DNA from 2 places in the Clostridium saccharoperbutylacetonicum N1-4(HMT) genome. Region 1 is predicted to be linked to the other one. Evidence: riboswitches for the same ligand, from Rfam matches in the RefSeq annotation. Region 1 holds a riboswitch; the other holds the start of a gene.
The links. A riboswitch is a leader RNA that binds a small molecule or an ion and turns the genes downstream of it on or off. The one in region 1 is predicted to bind S-adenosylmethionine.
Positions count from the first base shown of each region.

Region 1 (3,177 bases):
TGTATTTAAATCAAATGTAGGTGTATATCCTACCGATTACAGAATGCAATACAAAGATCACTAAAATGAGATAATATTTTTATAGGAGATTATCATGCTATTCATGATAATCTCCTAATCTTTTATTATTAATTATACATTTATTCTCCAAAAGCTTGTGATAAATCATAGATTATATCATCAATATGTTCTGTTCCTATTGAAAGACGAATTGTATTTGGTTTTATTCCTGATTCTTTTAACTCAGTTTCATTCATTTGCGAATGAGTAGTGCTAGCTGGATGGATTACTAACGATTTAACATCAGCTACATTTGCAAGTAAAGAGAATATTTCTAACTTATCAATAAAGTCTTGTGCTTCCTTTGCACCACCTTTAATTTCAAATGTAAATATAGACCCTGCTCCATTTGGAAAGTATTTATTGTATAGCGCATTATCTGGACTTTCAGGTAATGATGGATGATTAACACTTTCAACCTTTGGATGATTTTTTAAGAAATCTACCACTTTTAAAGCATTTTCAACATGACGTTCAACTCTAAGTGAAAGAGTTTCTAGTCCTTGTAATAATAAGAATGAATTAAATGGACTTATGCATGCTCCTGTATCTCTTAATATAACCGCACGAATCCTAGTTACATATGCAGCTGGTCCAACAGCTTCGGCAAATTTAATTCCATGATAGCTTGGATCAGCTTCACTTAGTTGTGGGAATTTCCCTGATCCTATCCAATCGAATTTTCCTGAATCTACAATTATTCCTCCAAGAGAGGTTCCATGTCCACCTATGAATTTTGTAGCTGAATGAACAACAATATCAGCTCCATGTTCAATTGGTCTAAATAAATATGGTGTTCCAAAGGTGTTATCTACTATTAGTGGAATTTTATGCTTATGTGCAATTTCTGCAAGAGCATCTACATCTATAATATTAGAATTTGGATTTCCAAGTGATTCTATAAAAATGGCCTTTGTATTTTCTTGAATTGCATTTTCAAAATTTGACAAGTCTGATGGGTCTACAAAAGTTGTTGTCACCCCATTGTTTGGGAATGTATGTGCTAGCAAATTATATGATCCGCCATATATAGTGTTTTCAGAAACTATATGATCCCCTGCTTTAGTTATATTTTGAAAAGCATATGTTATTGCTGCTGCCCCTGATGCTACTGCAAGTCCTGCTACTCCACCTTCTAAAGCTGCAACACGTTTTTCAAAAACATCTTGTGTAGAATTTGTTAAACGTCCATATATGTTACCTGCATCTGCTAATCCAAATCTTGCAGCTGCATGTGCTGAATTCTTAAATACATATGACGTTGTTTGATAAATTGGTACTGCTCTTGCATCTGTTGCTGGATCTGGTTGTTCTTGTCCAACATGAAGTTGTAATGTTTCAAATTTTAATTTTCTTTCTTGATTACTCATAGTTTTTGCCCCCATTTTATATAAATTTAATAATCCTGAATAATAAAATTTTTCCATCAAAGTTTCCAAGTTTAATTAAAATAATTATGTATTTATATACCAAAAAAGCTACTTTCCGAATAAGAAGGTAGCAGAAAAATTCATATACATTCTTATCTTTCAGATTTAACATCTGCAGGAATTAGCACCTTAAATTTAAAGTATAAAATTCAGGTTGCTAGACATCACAGGGCCAGTCCCTCCGTCTTTCTTGATAAAAAATTTTTAATTTTATTATTCTTAGTTGTTTACTATGATATAAAGTATATCTTCTTTATATCTTCATGTCAATACCATTTTCTAATTATTTTTTACTTTTTATTAATATTTCTTTAATATATACCTGTTATAAATTTTAAAATAGCAATAAATCTCCTTTTATATTATTACTTACCTAATTATAATAACTATAAATAGTTTATTCATTTAAATATACTAGCTCTCCATTAAAATAAGTTCTATTTATATTAATATTCCCTATATCTAAAGGATTGGTCCAAACTATATCCTTATCCAATACTATAAAATCTGCTTTTTTTCCAATTTCCAAACTTCCGATTTCCTTCTCCTTACCTAAAACATAAGCAGCATTTATAGTGAACATTTTTATAGCTTCAACAATTGATATTCTCTCCCTTGGATTTAATCTATACTTCACATCATTCATATTTATAATTTCTGGATATCCAGATGGCAAGAAATCATATAAATTTCTAACTGTTGCACACTCTATAGCCTCCAATGGATTTATCTTTACTGAAGTATTGTCATCAGAAGTTGCTGCTGTGATTACTCCTAAATCAACTAATGATTTAACAGGATATTGCCTATAGGCTCTTTCTTTTCCTATAGCTAATACTTCATTTTTGCTCAAACTCATAGATTTATAAAACCAACATGGCTCTATTATTGTATTAATTTTTAAAGCCTTCATTTTTCTTATATAATACTGTGTTATTAAATCTACATGGATTAATGAATTTCTGAATGTCTTGTTTTGATTATTTATTATTGAATATTCTATTCCATCTATTGCAAACTTACAAGCTAAATCTCCTTTGGCATGAATACAAACATTAAACTCTAATCTATTTGCCATCTTTATTCCTTCTTTAAGCTCATTAATATTCCACAAGAATAAGCCTTGCTTCTCATTACATTTGTCATCAATTAATGTATAAGGTTTAAACAAAAATGCCGTCATATTTTCTATAATTCCATCTGAAAAAAACTTTGCTACTGAAACTAAAAATAATTCTGTACTATATATTATCCTATTTCTTTTAAGTTCATGTAATTGCTCATTTACACTTCTTTTACATAATTCTTTAGGTAAAATTGTCACCCCATATACTATTCTCAATTTAAGTTCTTTCATGTTCTCCAATTTTCCATAAAGCTCTAGAGGCATCTTCACTTCTTTAGTATCAATTAATCCTATAGTTGTTACCCCATGAGAATGTTGCAATTTTTGATACTTTATAAAATTATCTATATAATCTTTATCTTCATATTTACCTATCCAATCAATATTAACTAAGTAAACAGCATTCTCTTTTAATATACCCCACAGTTGATTTTGCTCATCTAATTCTATTCTTCCACCATTTGGAACGTTCGTATTTGGAGTTATTTTAAAATATTCAAACGCCTTACTATTTAGCCATAAAGAATGGCCATCAAATGATCTTAATACTATTGGTTTATC
Region 1 is NC_020291.1:5,781,564-5,784,740, forward strand. Features, by position in the region: gene CSPA_RS25375 (response regulator transcription factor) at 1-64, shown strand, start outside; gene CSPA_RS25380 (O-acetylhomoserine aminocarboxypropyltransferase/cysteine synthase family protein) at 141-1,430, opposite strand; SAM riboswitch class I at 1,580-1,690, opposite strand; gene CSPA_RS25385 (amidohydrolase) at 1,888-3,177, opposite strand, start outside.

Region 2 (3,177 bases), 1.4 Mb from region 1:
AAACTTTTTTTCTCCAATCCCCTCAATTTCCATAAGTCTTTCAATGTGATTTTCCATTATTCCTAAGGTTTCTTCCCCAAACTTCTCTATTATTTTCTTAGCTGTAACAGGACCAATTCCATGAATTACTCCTGCACTTAAATATTTTTCTATCCCATCTAAAGAGGTTGGAAGAAGTTCTTCGTAATCTTGAATATTAAATTGATTTCCAAACTGTTTATGTACAGTATAATATCCTGTTAACTTCACATTTTGGCCTTCTTTTAAAAAAGGAACTGTTCCTACTGCGCTAATTAGATTATTATCACTTCTAATTTTACACACCACATATCCAGTATCTTCACTTTTAAAAACTATACTTTCAACAAAACCTTTTAGAACTTCCATAAAATCTCTCCAAATCTTTAATTTGTATTATTCAAAACACTAATAACAGACAATAACTTAGTTTAAAACCTTATTTGCATTTCTTAATTATACCATAAATATCAATATTTCAATCAATAATATACTTTCCTACTTTAAGTGAATAATTAATTATTCATGATTAATTTTTAGTCAACCATATCAAAAAGTAAAAAAGGCTACCTCTAGCACTCAGAGATAGCCTTCTTACTATATTTATTAAAGATATTTCTTTATTTCATCTACTTTGTTTAATTGTTCCCAAGGTAAGTTAAGATCATTTCTTCCAAAGTGACCATAAGCAGCTGTTTGCTTATAAATAGGTCTTCTTAAGTCAAGATCTCTGATTATAGCTCCTGGTCTTAAATCAAATACTTTTTCTACTATTTCAACAATTTTTTCTTCGCTTACTTTTCCTGTTCCAAAAGTTTCTACTTCTATTGAAACTGGTTTAGCAACACCAATAGCATATGCCACTTGAATTTCTAATTTGTCAGCAACACCTGCTGCTACTAAATTTTTTGCTACCCATCTTGCAGCATAAGCAGCTGATCTATCTACCTTTGTTGGATCTTTTCCTGAGAAAGCACCACCACCATGTCTTCCATATCCACCATATGTGTCTACTATTATTTTTCTTCCAGTCAATCCAGAATCACCTTGTGGTCCACCAACAACAAATCTTCCTGTTGGATTAATGAAATATCTAGTCTCAGAATCTAATAATTCAGCTGGAACAACTGCATCAATAACATATTTCTTAAGATCTTCTTGAATTTGTTCTAAAGAAATCTTTTCATCATGTTGAGTTGATATAACAATAGTATCAATTCTCTTTGGTTGATTATCTTCATATTCAACTGTAACTTGGGTCTTACCATCTGGTCTTAAATATTCTAATGTTTTATCTTTTCTTACTTCTGTAAGTCTTCTTGATAGCTTATGAGCCATATATATTGGAAGAGGCATATAGTCTTCTGTTTCATTAGTTGCAAAACCAAACATCATTCCTTGGTCTCCAGCTCCAACAGCTTCAACTTCATCCTTTTCACCTTTCTTAGATTCAAAAGCTTCGTCTACACCCATTGCAATATCAGCTGATTGTTCATCTATTGATGTAAGTACTGAACAAGTATCACAGTCAAAACCAAATTTGGCTCTATCATACCCTATTCCTCTTACTGTTTCTCTAACAACTTTTGGGATATCAACATAACAATTTGTTGTTATTTCTCCCATTACCATAACCATACCAGTAGTTGTACATGTTTCACAAGCAACTCTAGCATTTGGATCTTTTTCTAATATAGAATCCAAGATAGCGTCTGATATTTGATCACACATTTTATCTGGATGTCCTTCTGTAACTGATTCTGAAGTAAATAATCTTCTCATTTAACTCTCTCCTTAATTTTATTTTTTAATATTAGACTAGTATTTAAGTGTGCACAAACTTAAATATAAAAAAAAGCTCTTCGATAAGAAGAGCATGATTTCAACAATCACTTATTCTTATCTTGTAGAAATCATCCTACAGGAATTGGCACCTTATATAATACAGGTTGCCGGGTTTCATCGGGCCCTTTCCCTCCACCTCTCTTGATAAGAGTTTCTATTTAATTTTCATATATTATACTACCATAAAAGAAATTATTAGTCAATATTCGTAGATAAATTCTATATATAGAGAATAGAGAAATTTTATATAAAAAAAGAATAAACATAGTAGTTTATTCTTTTGGTGGAGGAAGATGGATTCGAACCATCGAAACGTAACGTAACAGATTTACAGTCTGCCCCCTTTGGCCACTCGGGAATTCCTCCATATTTAATTTTAATAATACAACTCAATTTTACTATAATTATATTATTGGAGCTGGCAATAGGAATCGAACCTACAACCTGCTGATTACAAGTCAGCTGCTCTACCGTTGAGCCATGCCAGCGTATTCAGTTAACAATTACAGTTCACAGTTGAGTCTATGGTTAACAGTTAAGCTTTTCAATTAAAAGCTAACAATTTGTGGTTTAAAATAACAATTGATTTAACAGCTATTATCTTTTAAATGGTGGGCACAACAGGGCTCGAACCTGTGACCCCCTGCTTGTAAGGCAGGTGCTCTCCCAGCTGAGCTATGCGCCCATTTATTGGTGGAGGAAGATGGATTCGAACCATCGAAACGAAACGTAACAGATTTACAGTCTGCCCCCTTTGGCCACTCGGGAATTCCTCCATATTTAATTTTAATAATACAACTCAATTTTACTATAATTATATTATTGGAGCTGGCAATAGGAATCGAACCTACAACCTGCTGATTACAAGTCAGCTGCTCTACCGTTGAGCCATGCCAGCATATTCAGTTTACAGTTAATAATTACAGTTCACAGTTGACTCTATAGTTAACAGTTAAGCTTTTCAATTAAAAGCTAACAATTTGTGGTTTAAAATAACAATTGATTTAACAGCTATTATCTTTTAAATGGTGGGCACAACAGGGCTCGAACCTGTGACCCCCTGCTTGTAAGGCAGGTGCTCTCCCAGCTGAGCTATGCGCCCATTTATTGGTGGAGGAAGATGGATTCGAACCATCGAAACGAAACGTAACAGATTTACAGTCTGCCCCCTTTGGCCACTCGGGAATTCCTCCTTATTCTGTTTTCACAGCAGTTGCTTGACAATCAATCAACAATGACTAGTATATCTGCAAATTGTATTTATTTCAACTCTTATAATCATGCATTTGCAGAAATTAAGCCCAACTTACTCCA
Region 2 is NC_020291.1:700,165-703,341, reverse strand. Features, by position in the region: gene recD2 (SF1B family DNA helicase RecD2) at 1-387, opposite strand, end outside; gene metK (methionine adenosyltransferase) at 625-1,800, opposite strand; SAM riboswitch class I at 1,915-2,014, opposite strand; tRNA gene CSPA_RS03140 (tRNA-Tyr) at 2,145-2,229, opposite strand; tRNA gene CSPA_RS03135 (tRNA-Thr) at 2,277-2,351, opposite strand; tRNA gene CSPA_RS03130 (tRNA-Val) at 2,473-2,548, opposite strand; tRNA gene CSPA_RS03125 (tRNA-Tyr) at 2,555-2,639, opposite strand; tRNA gene CSPA_RS03120 (tRNA-Thr) at 2,687-2,761, opposite strand; tRNA gene CSPA_RS03115 (tRNA-Val) at 2,890-2,965, opposite strand; tRNA gene CSPA_RS03110 (tRNA-Tyr) at 2,972-3,056, opposite strand.
Region 2: another riboswitch for S-adenosylmethionine. It lies ahead of metK (methionine adenosyltransferase); the one in region 1 lies ahead of CSPA_RS25380 (O-acetylhomoserine aminocarboxypropyltransferase/cysteine synthase family protein).